2 linked regions of the Variovorax paradoxus EPS genome follow. Each later gene encodes a partner of the first gene's protein in a complex. Links are inferred from orthologs where the notes say so. Each region holds a gene or a part of one and is shown on either strand. Other genes may lie near its edges.

Region 1 (7,032 bases):
GGCGCGTGATGGGCGTGCTGCTGTTCCAGGACTTGGCGGTGGTGCCGCTGCTCGTGCTGATTCCCGCGCTCGGCGCACCGCCCGAGGCGCTGGCCAAGGCGCTCGGCTTCGCATTGTTGAAGGCTACCTTCCTGATCGGCCTCCTGCTCTACGGCGGCCCGCGCGTGATGCGCTGGTGGCTCACGCTCGTCGCGCGGCGACGCAGCGAAGAGCTCTTCATCCTGAACGTGCTGCTGATCACGCTGGGCCTGGCCTGGCTGACCGAGCTGGCCGGCCTCAGCCTCGCGCTGGGCGCCTTCATCGCCGGCATGCTGGTGTCGGAGACCGAATACAAGCACCAGGTCGAGACCGATATCCGCCCGTTCCACGACGTGCTGCTGGGGCTGTTCTTCATCACGGTCGGCATGTCGCTCGACTGGCACATCGTGGTCGACCGCTGGCTGCTGGTGGCCGTGCTGCTGCTGGTGCCGCTGTTCTTCAAGCTGGCGCTGGTGACGCTGCTGGCGCGGGTGCTGGGCGCGACCTCGGGCGTGTCGCTGCGCACCGGTCTTTATCTTGCGCAGGCCGGCGAGTTCGGTTTCGTGCTGCTGACGCTCGCGCAGGACAAGAGCCTCCTGCCGCCCTGGCTCGCGAACCCGGTGCTGGCGTCGATGGTGCTGTCGATGCTCGCGACCCCGTTCATCATCATGTACAGCAACGCCATCGTGCGAAAGCTGGTGGCCAGCGACTGGCTGCAGCAGTCGCTGCAGATGACGAGCATCGCGCGCAAGACCATCAACACCGCCCGGCACGTGATCATCTGCGGCTACGGGCGCTGCGGCCAGAACCTCGCGCGCATCCTGGAGCGCGAGGGCATTCCGTACATGGCGCTCGACCTCGACCCCGATCGCGTGCGCCAGGCCGCCGCCGCCGGCGACTCGGTGGTGTTCGGCGACGCGGCGCGGCTGCAGGCGCTGATGGCCGCGGGCCTCGCCCGCGCCAGCGCGGTGGTCGTCACTTACCTCGATGTGCCCGGCGCGATGAAGGTGCTGGCCAACACCCGCGCCCACGCAGCCCATGTGCCGGTGATCGTGCGCACCCAGGACGACCACGACCTCGAGAAGCTGCAGGCGGCAGGCGCGACCGAGGTGGTGCCCGAGGCCATCGAAGGTTCGCTGATGCTCGCAAGCCATGCGCTCGCATTGGTCGGCGTGCCGATGCGGCGCGTGATCCGCGTGGTGCAGGACCAGCGCGACGCGCGCTACAACCTGCTGCGCGGCTACTTTCACGGCGCCGACGACGACAACGCCGACGAGATCGACCACGAGCGGCTCAACAGCTTCACCCTGACCCCCGGCGCCCGCGCCATCGGCCACACCCTGGAGCAGCTGGCGCTGGACACGCTGGGCGTGCGCGTCGCCACCCTGCGTCGGCAGGACGGCCAAGCCCGCGTGCCTACCGGCGAGACCGTGCTGACCGATGGCGACACGCTGGTGCTGTCAGGCAAACCCACGGCTCTGGCCATCGCGATCGAGCGCCTCCAAAAAGGCTGACGTCCCCTTCAGGAAGACCGAGGAACCGTCCGGCGGGCCTTAGATATCGCACCCGGAGAGGGTAGGCGAAGCGGACGCGAAGTGCCGCGCAGCCTGGGGCCAGCTCCGTGCCCGCGCTAATTCACCAGGGTGGGATTGCGCTTTTCTTCTTCGATGCGCTGTTGGCGCCGCACCGCTTCGCACTGTGCGTGCGCCTTGAACTCGGGCTTGAGGCACTGCGTCGCCATGCACTGGGCCTTGGCGATGAAGTTGCGGTCGCCGCACAGGGCCTGCGGTTCGGACGGAGCGGAGGGGGCCGGTGGCGGCGGTGCCGCTGGCGCAGCAGGCGCAGGCGCTTCCGGAGTTGCGGCCTGGGGCGCAGCGGTCGCCTGCTTGCGTGGCTTGGCAGCCGGCTTGGGCGCGGCCACTGGCGCAGCAGCTTCTGCTGCGGGCGCTTCTGCGGCCGGCGCCTCCGACGTCACGGCGGGCTCGGCAGGCGGAGGCTCCGCGGCTGGCGGTGCGGCGACGACCGGCGCCGGTGCGGGCGCAGCAACGGGCGGCGGCGGGATTTCGACCGGCTCGGCCGTCTTGCGGCTGCCATAGCCATACCAGCCCGCAACGACCATCACCACCGCGAGCGCCAGCAGACCCAGCCACAGCGCGAGGCCGCGTCGGCGCAACGGCGGTTCGGGGGGCTCGGGCGGCCGGGGAACCTTGACCCGCGAGCGCTTCCGCTCTGACCGTCCGACAGAAGACGATGCCGACGCGGCCGGCTGGCCGGGCGCCAGGATCACAGTGCGCTCATCCCCCGGCGCAGCAGCGGGTGCCCTGCCGAAAAAGCTGCGTGAGGACGGCGCAGGCTCGGGCAGGTCGAACAGCGGCGCTGGAATCGTCGGAGCCCGCAACTGGGCGGGCGCGGTGGTGGCCCATTCGCGGTCGGCCTGGCTGTCCGGGCTGGGGGGAGGAGGAATACGGCTGGCCGTTGCGGACAGCGTCGTGCCACAGCTCTTGCAGAAATTCGCGCTCTCGCGGTTTTCCGTGCTGCAGACCGGACAGATCGAGGCCATGGCTTACTTACTGACTACTCTCGGGATCGAAAACAAGAACTTGCTGCGGGTGCGGCCTGCGGATCTGGGCTCGGGCTGTGCTGGCACCGAAGACGCCTCAGCCTCTCAGGTCACCGCCACACGCTTGGTGCGGTGCGCCATGCGCTTGGCGATCACGGCGCCGAGCGCCATCGCGATCTCCAGCGCCATGTTCGGCTGACGGTTCGACATTTCCGCAAAGCGGATCGCCGTGAGGCGCCAGACGCGTCCCGCGCCGGTCACGACCACGTTGGCCGCGTGCGGTTGGCGCGAGAAGAAAGCACCTTCACCCACCACCGAACCCGGCGAGAGCACGGCGAGGCGCATCTGTTCCTTGCTGCTGACGCGGTGCACGCTGATGGCGCCGCTCTCGACGAAGAACACGGAGCGGTCGGGCGTGTTCTGCTCGATGAGCACGTCGCCCACGCCGGTGTCGATGGGCTGCAGGTAACCGGCCACCGTGTCCCATTGCTGGACGGTGAACGTCAACGCAAAAGCGTCGGTGCTCGTGTTTTCCGCGATGGCGCGGCTCAGGTTCTGGATGGACATTTTTTCTTCGACCCCCGCATGTGGGTTGAAGTATCCGCGAAGGCCGCGAGTTTCGGCTACAAGTGTTTACGTTTCGCCGGGCGACGCATCGCCATGTGTCGCTATTTCCCGATACAGAAACGCGAAAAGATGACACCCAGCAGATCGTCGGCGCCGAACTCCCCGGTGATCTCGTTGAGCGCGTTCTGCGCCAGGCGCAGTTCCTCGGCCAACAGATCGAGCAGCTGGGCCTGGGCGGCGAGGTGGCTGGCGGCCAACGCCAGGTGCGTCTCGACCTTGCCCAATGCCTGCACATGGCGCGCCCGTGCGAGGTAGACGCCTTCGGGCACGGACTGCCAGCCGGCCATCGCCAGCAATTGATCGCGCAGGGCCTCGATGCCGAGACCGGTCTTCGCCGACAGCGCGATGCCCCGAGCGGGAGCGGCAGTTGGCGCGGCGTCCTGCTTGTTCCAGACATCGAGCACCGGCACGCTCGCGGGCAGCTTGCCCTGGAGCCCGCGCAGGATCTCGGCATCGGCGGCCGCGTAGTCCGGCTGGGCGGCGCGCGTCAGGTCGTGCAGGAACAGCACGGCATCGGCGCTTTCGATCTGGCCCCAGGCGCGCGCCACGCCGATCTGCTCGACCTCGTCGCTGCTTTCGCGCAGGCCCGCGGTGTCGGCCACGTGAAGCGGCACGCCGTGGATCTGGATCGTCTGCGAGACCACGTCGCGCGTGGTGCCCGCCACCGCACTCACGATGGCCAGTTCGGCGCCGGCCAGGGCGTTGAGCAGCGAACTCTTGCCCGCGTTCGGCTGGCCCGCGATGACGACCTTGATGCCTTCGCGAAGCAGGGCGCCCTGCTTGGCGCGCTGCTGAACGGCGGCGAGTTGCGTCTGCAGCCTGGCGAGTTGCCCTGTGGCATCGGCCTTCTGCAGAAAGTCGATTTCTTCCTCTGGAAAGTCGAGCGTCGCCTCGACCAGCATGCGCAGATGGATCAGCGCATCGCGCAGCGTGTGGATCTCGCGCGAGAAGGCGCCCGACAGCGAGCGCCCGGCGCTGCGTGCGGCCGCCTCGGTGCTGGCGTCGATCAGGTCGGCGATGGCCTCGGCCTGGGCCAGGTCGATCTTGCCGTTGAGAAAGGCACGCTGGCTGAATTCGCCCGGCTCCGCCACGCGCAGGCCGGGCAGGCGCGGGCGTCCGGTGACGGGATCGGCTTCCGCCGCCGCTTCGAGGCAACGCGCCAGCAGCAGTTGCAGCACGACCGTGCCGCCGTGGGCCTGCAGCTCCAGCACGTCTTCGCCGGTAAACGAATTCGGCGAAGGAAAGTGGATCGCCAGCCCGTGATCGACCGGCTCGTCGTCGGCGTCGCGAAACGGCAGGTACGTCGCCTCGCGCGGCTTGAGCGCTCGCCCGCAGATCGCCTCGATCAGCGGCGCCAGCCGCGCGCCGGACACCCGCACGATGCCCACCGCCCCGCGCCCCGAGGCGGTGGCGATGGCGACGATGGGATCGGTGGTGCGGGCGAAGGTCATGGCAAGAGCGCGATTCTTTCAGCAAAAAGGAAAAGGGCCGCGGATGCGGCCCTTTGCGGTCACGGTGGTGGTGCGGCTTACTTGCCCAGCACGCCCAGCCGCTTGTTAATGAACCACTGCTGCGCGATCGACAGCACGTTGTTCGTGATCCAGTACAGCACCAGGCCGGCCGGGAAGAAGATGAACATCACGCTGAACGCGAGCGGCATGATCCACATCAGCTTGGCTTGCATCGGATCGGGCGGCGTCGGGTTGAGCCAGGTCTGGAACAGCGACGTGGCGGTCATCACGACCGGCAGGATGTACCAGGGGTCCGGTGCCGAGAGGTCGGTGATCCAGCCGATCCACGGGGCGTGGCGCATTTCGACCGACGACAGCAGCACCCAGTAGAGGGCGATGAACACCGGGATCTGGATCACGATGGGGAAGCAGCCGCCCATCGGATTGACCTTCTCGGTCTTGTAGATCCGCATCATCTCTTGCTGCATCTCTTGCGGCTTGTCTTTGAGCCGCTCGCGCATTTCCATGATCTTGGGGTTGATGGCCTTCATCTTGGCCATGCTGGCGTAGGCCTTGGCGTTGAGCCAATAGAAGGCCGCCTTCAGCAGCACCACCAGCGCCACGATCGCCCAGCCCCAGTTCCCCAGGAAGCCGTGCAACTGGATCAGCAGCCAATACAGCGGCTTGGAGATGATCGCGAAGATGCCGTAGTCCTTCACCAGGTCCAGGCCCGGGGCGAGGGCTTCGAGCTTCTTTTCTTCCTGGGGACCGGCGAACAGCACGCTGCTCACGGTCTGCGTGGTACCCGGGGCGATCTTCGGCAGCGTGGCCACCATAGCGACGGTGAAGAGGTTGTCGCCCAGGTCCTTCACGCGGAATTCGCGGCGCAGTTGCTCGCTGGCGGGGTCGCCCTTGAGCAGCCAGGCCGACGCGAAGTAGTGCTGCACCATCGCGATCCAGCCGTCGTTGGCGGGCGGCGGCGGTTCGATCTTGCCCTTGGCGATGTCCTTGAAGTCGAGCTTATGGAACTTCTTCTCGTTGGTGTACGCGGCGGGACCGGTGAAGGTGTTGGTGCCGAACATCGTGCCGGCAGCCACCGTGCCGTGGCGCAGCAGTTGCATGTAGAGCTGCGCGTCGCGCGGCTGGTCGCTCACGTTGGCGACTTCGTGGCGCACGCCGATGGCGTAGTCGCCGCGATGGAACACGTAGGTCTTGGTGTACTTAAGGCCGCCGACGGGGGCGCTCTCGAAGCTCACTTCCAGCGTGTTCTGGCCGGCGGCCATTTCGCGCGGGCCGGCCTTCGGCGTCATCGGCGTCAGGTGGTTGGGGAAGCGGTCACCGGTATCGACCGTGTTCAGCAGGCCGGTCTGTGCCACGTAGCGGGTGGCGGGCGAGCCGTTTTCGAACAGCACGACGCGCTTGGTGCGGTCGGCTTCGTCGTACTTCTGCAGCTCGAGGTGGTTGACCGTGCCGCCTTCGCTGTCGATCGTGGCCTTGAACAGGTCGGTGGTCACGACGACCTGCTCGCGCGGCGCGGCGGCCGCAGCCTGCGTGGGCACGGCGCCCGCGTTGCCGCTGGTGCCGGATGCCGTCGGCACGCCGTTGCTGGAGGCAGGCGTGGTGCCGGCCGGGGCGGTGGCGACGGCGGCGGGCTTGCTCGACGGCAGGAAGGTCGGCTTGTTGCCGTTGAAGACCTGCCATTGGTCCCACAGCAACACCAGCGAGAACCCAAAAATCACCCACAGGATCGTGCGGCGGATATCGTTCATGACGAAGACTTCTTGTCGGAGGAGAGAAGAGACGAAAACAGCGAGCCTGACTTGTCAGTGCGACACGGTGATTTCGGTGGAACCGGATCGTGGCCGCCCTGGCACCAGGGCTGGCAGCGCGCGATGCGGTGCAGAGTGAGGTAGCTGCCCTTGAGCGCGCCGTGCACTTCCAGCGCCTCGATCGAATACACCGAGCAGGTCGGCGTGAAGCGGCACGACTGGCCGAGCCAGGGGCTCAGCAGCAGGCGGTAGCCCTTCACGAGGCCGATCAGCAGGCGTTTCATGAGGAGGAGGGGGAAGAAGGTGCAAGTGCCGGTGCGGGCGAACGCGCGGCACGCGCCAGCAACTGCTGGAGTTCGGCGCGCACGGCGCCCTTGAGCTTGTCCGAGGACGCGCTCACGAATTCCTTGCGGTCGAAACCCGCCCGCAGCCGCACCACGTGCGCAGCACGGGGCAGGGCGACGTCGGGTGCGGCGCTCACGGTGTAGATCTGGCGCTTGATGGCATTGCGCGTGACGGCACGGCGCGCCCAGCGCTTGGGCACCATGGCGCCCAGCCAGACATCGTCAGACGCGAACAGCGGAGCCGCGCTCGATGCGAGATCGAG
Region 2 (7,260 bases), 6.5 Mb from region 1 along the record:
TTCGTCCATGCGCGTGCGCGGCTGGTAGACGCCGGCCACCATCTGGTCGAGCATCAGCGTGGTCGGGTTCGGCGGCGCGGCGCCCTCTTCCGTTCCCGAGTTGCCGTGGTCGGCGGCGGGTGCGGCCGTCGGGCCGAGCAGCGCTTCGAGGCCGCGGCCGAGGCCCTTGGGTTTCTTGGTCGCCATCAGTTCTTGTCTTTCGAAATGTCGTTCAGAAGTTGCCGGCCTTCGGGCCAGTCGCCCAGGCCGGATTCGGCGTTCAGGTGGCCGCCCTTGCCGGCGTCGATGAAGCGTGCGCCCCAGTCCTTGGCCAGTTGCCGCGAGCGCGAGGCTTCGCAGTAAGGGTCGTCGTTCGCGGCGATCAGCACCGAGGAGAAAGGCAGCGGCTGGCGCACGATCGGCGCCCAGCCCGGAATCAGTTGCCGAAGATCCTCACGCTCCACATCGCCAGGCGCCACCAGCAATGCGCCGGCTACTTTGTGCGTGTTGCGCGAATGCGCGGCCCAGGCCGCGACGAGGATGCAGCCGAGGCTGTGCGCCGCAAAGGCCACCGGCCCGGGGGCCGCCAGCACTTCTTCTTCAAGTCGCGCAGACCAGTCACCGCGCAGCGGGCGCATCCAGTCGTGTTGCTCGACACGGCGATCGCCATGGATCGACTCCCAAATGGTCTGCCAATGGCCGGGGCCGCTGTTCTGCCAACCCGGCAGCAGCAGGATGCGGGAAACTGTCATTTGCTACGAACTTGATAGCGCCGTGCCGATTCGGGGCAGGCGTCAGAGGCTTTTTTCAGGGGTGGCATCGGATGCAGGCGCGGGTGCCAGCACGTCCTCGGGAATGGCGAGGTCAGGCGCCATGCGGTCGACCGGGGCGATCGGCGGCGCGACAGCACCAGAAGCGAACGCGCTCGCAGGCGGCAATTTCTCGACCAACTCCTGCGCAAAAGCAATGAACGCCTGGCTGCCCCGTGCAGCCGGATCGAACACCACGCCCGGCAGGCCGTAGCTCGGCGCCTCGGCCAGCCGCACATTGCGCGGGATCACCGTGTCGAACACCTTGTCGCCGAAGTGGGACTTGAGCTGCTCGCTCACATGCTGCTGCAGCGTGATGCGCGGATCGAACATCACGCGCAGCAGGCCGATGATCTGCAGGTTCTTGTTGAGGTTGGCGTGCACCTGCTTGATGGTGTTGACCAGATCGGTCAGCCCTTCGAGCGCGAAGTACTCGCACTGCATCGGAACGATCACGCCGTGGGCGGCGCACAGGCCGTTGAGCGTGAGCAGGCTCAGGCTCGGCGGGCAGTCGATCAGCACGAAGTCGTACTCGGCACCGACGGCCGCCAATGCGGTGCGGAGGCGTTTTTCGCGGCGGTCGAGCGCCACCATTTCCACTTCGGCGCCGGCCAGTTCGCGGTTGGCGCCCAGCACGTCGTAGCCGCAACCGCCTTCCACCAGCTTGTCGGCCTTGACGCGCGCCTCGGCAACGGAAGCCGATTCGAGCAACACGTCGTACACCGTCAACTCCAGCTCGCGCTTGTCGATGCCCGAACCCATGGTCGCATTGCCCTGGGGATCGAGGTCGATCATCAGCACCCGCTGCCCCACCTTGGCCAGTCCGGCGGCGAGGTTGACGGTGGTGGTGGTCTTGCCGACGCCGCCCTTTTGGTTGGCAATACAGAAAATCTTGGCCATGTCAGTTCAGAGAATCGGTCAGCGCGAGATCGCGAGCTTGACGCCAAAGGCGATCAGGAAAACGCCGGCCAGCTTTTCGAGCGTGCCGGAGATGCGGCGATTGGCACGGATGCGCTCGGCAAGGAAGTGCGTGAGCAGCGTCGAGGTCAGGCCGTAGAGGAAAGTCAGCGCTGCAATCGTGACTGCCATCGCGCCGAAAGTGATCAGGCCTTGATGCCGTGCCGGATCGACGAACAGCGGGAAGAACGCCATGTAGAAGACGATGGCCTTCGGGTTCAGCAAGGTGATCATGAACGCCTGGCGGAAAAAGTGACCCGGCTTGATGTTGAGGATCGGGGCCGAGCCCGGCTTGGCGAGCAGCATCTTGAAGCCGAGCCACGCCAGATAGGCGGCGCCCAGCCATTGCACCGCTTTGAATGCGGTCGGGTAAGCGGCCAAAACCGCCGACACGCCCGCCACCGCGGCCCACAAAAGGCACTGGTCGCCGACGATCAGACCCGTCGTCGCTGCCAATCCACCGCGAATTCCGCCTTTGCTGGTCGAGGTGATCAGCGCCAGATTGCCCGGGCCGGGAATCAGGAGGAACAGGATGATGGCGACGACAAATGCGCCGTAGTCAGCGATGCCAAACATGGAATTTGCCTCGAAGAAGAGAGCCAAGGGGAGGCGTCGAGTCTAAGCGAGGCCAGCGCGCGGAGGGCCGTTCGGGCGCCGGCTTTTGCCGGCGGCGGCGCATCTTTTACGGAATCAGACGGATGCTTTTCGCGCCCAGACGATGCAGCGCTCGGCGTCGAGGCCTGGAACCGTCAGTTGTTCCACGTGAAACACAGCCACTTCTGGAGGCAGAACAGCGAGTTCGTCGCCGGGCATCTTGCCCTTCATGGCAAGCCAAACACCGTCCGCTGGCAGCAAATGCTTCGAGCCATTGAAGAAATCCGGTAGCGAAGCGAAGGCCCGCGAGCTGATGACGTTGTAGCTGCCTTCCAGCAATTCGACCCGGGCATGCAGTCCGCGGAGATTGGGCAGCTCCAGTTCGACAGCTACTTGCTGAACGAAGGCTGCCTTCTTGGCTACGGCATCCAGGCAACTCACGTCAATGTCGGGCCGCATGATCGCGATGATCACGCCCGGCAACCCAGCACCCGAACCCACATCGAGCAACCTGCCCTGCTCCGGATATTGCCGCTGCAGCGGTGCGATGACCGCCAGGCTGTCGAGCAGATGGTGCGTCATCACCCCGGCCGGATCGCGCACCGCCGTCAGGTTGTAGACCTTGTTCCACTTGAGCATCAGCGTGCCGTAGGCCAGCAACTGCTCGCCCTGCCGGTCGGACAACGTGACCCCAAGCGCTCCTGCGCCAGCGCGCAGCGTATCGATGGGCGCGCTCATTCGGCGGACTGCGGCTCGGCGGCTGCTTCCGTGGCGGCGTCACGGGCGAAGGCTTTGTGCCCGCCCTTGCGTAAATGGATCATCAAAAGCGAGATGGCCGCGGGCGTCACACCGGAAATGCGCGAGGCCAAGCCCAGCGTTTCGGGGCGATGCTTGTCCAGCTTCTGGCGCACTTCGAAGCTCAATGCCTTGACTTGCCCATAGTCGAAATCCGCAGGCAGACGCAGGTTTTCGAAGTGAGCGGCGCGCTCCACCTCGTCATGCTGGCGCTCGATGTAGCCGGAGTACTTGGCAGAGATCTCGATCTGTTCGATCTCGGTTTCGCTCAGTGCCGAACTGGCGCTGTACTTCCCGCCGTCCAGCGACATCAGTGTTTCGTAGTTCACATCGGGCCGGCGCAGAAGGTCGGCCAGGTTGTATTCGTGCTCGATGGCCTTGCCCAGCACGCGCTCGGACTCGGCGGCTGGCAGGTTGCGCGGGTTCACCCAGATCGACTTGAGCCGCTCTGTTTCACGTGAAACAGCGTCGCGCTTTCGGCTGAAAGCATCCCAGCGCGCATCGTCCACCAGCCCCAGCTTGCGCCCTGCTTCGGTCAGGCGCATGTCGGCGTTGTCCTCGCGCAGCTGAAGCCGGAACTCGGCGCGGCTGGTGAACATGCGGTACGGCTCGGTCACACCCTTGGTAATCAGGTCATCGACCAGCACGCCCAGATAGGCTTCGTCGCGGCGCGGCAGCCAGGCGTCTTCTCCACGGCATTGCAGTGCGGCATTGATACCGGCAAACAAGCCTTGGGCCGCAGCTTCTTCGTAGCCGGTTGTGCCATTGATCTGCCCGGCGAAGAACAGGCCCTTCACCGAGCGGGTCTCGAAGCTGCTCTTGAGTTCGCGTGGATCGAAGTAGTCGTACTCGATCGCATAGCCTGGCCGCAGGATGTGCGCGTTCTCCAGCCCGGGCATCGAGCGCACCAGTTGGTACTGGATGTCGAATGGCAGGCTGGTCGAGATCCCATTCGGGTAGTACTCGTTGGTCGTCAGGCCTTCGGGCTCGAGAAAGATCTGGTGGCTTTCCTTGTCGGCAAAGCGGTTGATCTTGTCCTCGACGCTCGGGCAGTAGCGCGGCCCGACGCCGTCGATCTTGCCGGTGAACATCGGGCTGCGGTCGAAGCCGGAGCGAATAATGTCGTGGGTGCGCGCGTTGGTATGGGTGATCCAGCAGGCCATCTGGCGCGGATGCATGTCGGCACGGCCCATGAAGCTGAACACAGGCATCGGCCCTGCCCCACCCGGCATGCCGTCGCCGGGTTGTTCGGTGCACTTCGAAAAGTCGATGCTGCGGCCATCGAGCCGCGGCGGCGTGCCGGTCTTGAGCCGGCCTTGCGGCAGCTTCAATTCCTTCAGGCGCGCCGACAGGCTGATCGCCGGCGGGTCACCGGCGCGTCCGGCCTGGTAGTTGTCGAGGCCGACGTGGATGCGGCCATCGAGGAAAGTGCCCGCCGTCAGCACCACGGTGCGAGCGCGGAAAGCGATGCCCACCTGGGTGACGGCGCCGACCACGCGATCGCCCTCCACCATCAGGTCGTCGACCGCTTGCTGAAAGAGGCTGAGATTCGGCTGGTTCTCGAGGCGATGGCGAATCGCGGCCTTGTACAGCACGCGGTCGGCCTGGGCGCGGGTCGCGCGCACCGCCGGTCCTTTGCTCGAATTGAGAATGCGGAACTGGATGCCGGCTTCGTCGGTGGCAATCGCCATCGCACCGCCGAGCGCATCGACCTCTTTCACGAGGTGTCCCTTGCCGATGCCGCCGATCGACGGGTTGCAGCTCATCTGCCCCAGCGTCTCGATGTTGTGGGAGAGCAGCAGCGTCTTGGCGCCCATGCGCGCGGCGGCGAGCGCGGCTTCGGTGCCGGCATGGCCACCGCCGACGACGATCACATCGAATTCTTCGGGGTACAGCATTTGAAAAGGGGGCGCACTACTGGGACGCGTGCGCTGCGCAAAAGGGGCGCCAATTTTAATCGGCGGCACCGTCTTGCGCCCGTTGTGTGGGCAAGCTAGAGGGCGATACCAAACCGCCCGCTTCCGCCCGTGGGTGCTTGACAGTTTGCTATGTATTTAATAGCAAACTATCGTTGTCAGGCGGTGGTTTCGGCCAGTTGGGTTACCGGCACCGGCTTTTCGATGCCGACCAGCGCGCCGCTCGGGGCCGGTGCGGCAGGCGGTGGAACGCTTTCGTCCTGCAGCTCGCGCACCACGAGCTTCTTGTCCGTCATGCGCACCGCGCCGAAGATCGTGCAGAAGGCCACGTCCTTCGCGTCGCGCCCGGTGCCTACGCGCACCAGCCGGTCGACCGGCGCCATGCGGGTCGGATCGAACAGCACCCACTGCCCACCGAGCCAGGCTTCGAACACCGCATGGAAATCCTGCGGCGGCTCGTCGAACCACACATAGCCCACCACCAGCCGCGCCGGAATGTTGAGGGCACGGCAGAAGGTGATGCCCAGGTGCGCGAAGTCGCGGCACACGCCCGCGCGTTCCACGAACACCTCACGCGCGGTCGTGGTCGAGTCGGTGCTGCCGGGCTCGTAGGCGATGCTGTCGTGAATCCAGTCGACGATCGCCTGCACGCGCCCGATGCCCGGCGGCAGTTCGCCGAAGAGCTGCTGCGCGCAGCGCGACATCAGGTCCGACTCGCAGTAGCGCGTCGGCATCATGTAATGCAGCACCTCGTCGGGCACTTCGTTGACCGGCACCTCGCAGAGGTCCGGCGGCACGTGCACGTGCGAGCGCTGCACCGTCGCCCTGTAGCCGATCTTCAGCGACCCGGGCTTCGCATCGAAGCGGATGAAGCGATTGCCGCTGCCCTCGTCGCAGAACACCTGCATCTCGGTCGGCGGCTCGATGGTCAGTGTCTCCTCGACCACCGCTTGTGCGCCCGACCGCGCGGCCTCGATGTTGAGCAGCATGTGCGCGGGCGCCGTCACCTCGTAGTCGAGTTGCGCGTCGATGTGGGAGATGTGCATGGGGTTCTTTTTTCAGGCCCGTCGTCGCCGCGAGCGGTGTTCAGGCAATTGCCAGTGTGTTTGCGTCACGAGCAGCACCCGCATCACGCGGTGCGCGGGGCTCTGCAGCAGCATGTCGAGCGACCGCGCCTGCGGCCACTTCGTCCTCGGACGCTGCATCAGTCCAGCGCCTTTTTCACCGCGCCCACGCCCAGCGCTGCGAGCACCACGAAGAGCACCGCCAGCACGAGGAACAGGCCGAACAGCAGCTTGGCGATACCGGCCGCACCCGCAGCCACGCCACCGAAGCCGAGCAGGCCGGCCACCAGAGAAATGACCGCAAAAATGATCGCGTACTTCAACATCCGAAACTCCTTGCAGCGGGCCTCGCCCACCGTGCGGGGAGCTTAGAAAGCGCGCTTCGCCGCCTTGATAGTCACGGGCCCCAAGCCACCGTAGGACAAAAACGCGATGCCGCCAAACCCGCTAGCATCCCCGGCGGTTTCCCATAAAGATCAACCTCGCCATCCACATCCAACACATCCATTTCCATTGGAGTCATTTCGAATGAAGCTGTATTACTCGCCCGGTGCCTGTTCCCTTTCGCCCCACATCGCGCTGCACGAAGCGGGCCTTGCCTTCGAACCGGTGATGGCCAGCACCAAGAGCCACAAGCTGCAGGACGGCACCGACTACTACGGCATCAACCCGCTGGGCTACGTGCCGATGCTCGAACTGGACGACGGCACGCGCCTGCGCGAAGGCCCGGCCATCGTGCAATATATCGCCGACCTCGCCCCCACCAAGAACCTCGCGCCGGCCAACGGCACGCTGCAGCGCTATCGCCTGCAGGAGTGGCTCACCTTCATCGGCACCGAGATGCACAAGGGCTACAGCCCGCTGTTCAACCCGAACATGCCCGAGGAAGCCAAGACCATCTTCAAGGACAAGCTCAAGTCGCGCTACGAATGGCTCGACGGCCAGCTCGCCGACAAGCAGTACCTGATGGGCGAGCACTTCAGCGTGGCCGACGGCTACCTGTTCACCGTGACCAACTGGACCAAGCCGACCGGCGTCGACATCTCGGCCTTCGCCAACGTGCAGGCCTGGCATGCGCGCGTGGCGGCGCGTCCCGCAGTGCAGGAAGCGATGAAGGCCGAAGGCCTGCTAAAGTAAACCGAAGCT

Evidence for each region. Proteins that work in one complex are often made in the same cells at the same time.
Region 2: the proteins of mnmE (region 1) and mnmG are in contact, whole or in part, in a solved structure (PDB 9HIP), measured with the Escherichia coli proteins. The link is inferred for Variovorax paradoxus EPS from one-to-one orthologs.

The regions. Positions count from the first base shown.
Region 1 is NC_014931.1:6,542,511-6,549,542, forward strand. What follows is about bases 2,452-5,439. They hold mnmE (tRNA uridine-5-carboxymethylaminomethyl(34) synthesis GTPase MnmE), read right to left. Parts: upstream 4,657-5,439; coding sequence 3,247-4,656; downstream 2,452-3,246. Other genes in these bases: VARPA_RS30015 (zinc-ribbon domain-containing protein), read right to left, coding at 2,452-2,578; VARPA_RS30020 (Crp/Fnr family transcriptional regulator), read right to left, coding at 2,684-3,145; yidC (membrane protein insertase YidC), read right to left, coding at 4,734-5,439. Also shown: VARPA_RS30010 (monovalent cation:proton antiporter family protein), read left to right, coding at 1-1,532; more of VARPA_RS30015, read right to left, coding at 1,649-2,451; more of yidC, read right to left, coding at 5,440-6,425; membrane protein insertion efficiency factor YidD, read right to left, coding at 6,422-6,709; VARPA_RS30040 (ribonuclease P protein component), read right to left, coding at 6,706-7,032. UniProt on the Escherichia coli protein: Exhibits a very high intrinsic GTPase hydrolysis rate. Involved in the addition of a carboxymethylaminomethyl (cmnm) group at the wobble position (U34) of certain tRNAs, forming tRNA-cmnm(5)s(2)U34.
Region 2 is NC_014931.1:50,194-57,453, reverse strand. Bases 2,554-5,440 are described here. They hold mnmG (tRNA uridine-5-carboxymethylaminomethyl(34) synthesis enzyme MnmG), read right to left. Parts: upstream 5,033-5,440; coding sequence 3,074-5,032; downstream 2,554-3,073. Other genes in these bases: VARPA_RS00245 (transglutaminase-like domain-containing protein), read right to left, coding at 5,209-5,440; rsmG (16S rRNA (guanine(527)-N(7))-methyltransferase RsmG), read right to left, coding at 2,554-3,077. Outside these bases: VARPA_RS00275 (ParB/RepB/Spo0J family partition protein), read right to left, coding at 1-186; VARPA_RS00270 (RBBP9/YdeN family alpha/beta hydrolase), read right to left, coding at 186-731; VARPA_RS00265 (ParA family protein), read right to left, coding at 774-1,688; VARPA_RS00260 (LysE family transporter), read right to left, coding at 1,707-2,321; more of rsmG, read right to left, coding at 2,436-2,553; more of VARPA_RS00245, read right to left, coding at 5,441-6,096; VARPA_RS31280 (hypothetical protein), read right to left, coding at 6,109-6,255; VARPA_RS00240 (DUF1328 family protein), read right to left, coding at 6,255-6,440; glutathione transferase GstA, read left to right, coding at 6,643-7,251. UniProt on the Escherichia coli protein: NAD-binding protein involved in the addition of a carboxymethylaminomethyl (cmnm) group at the wobble position (U34) of certain tRNAs, forming tRNA-cmnm(5)s(2)U34.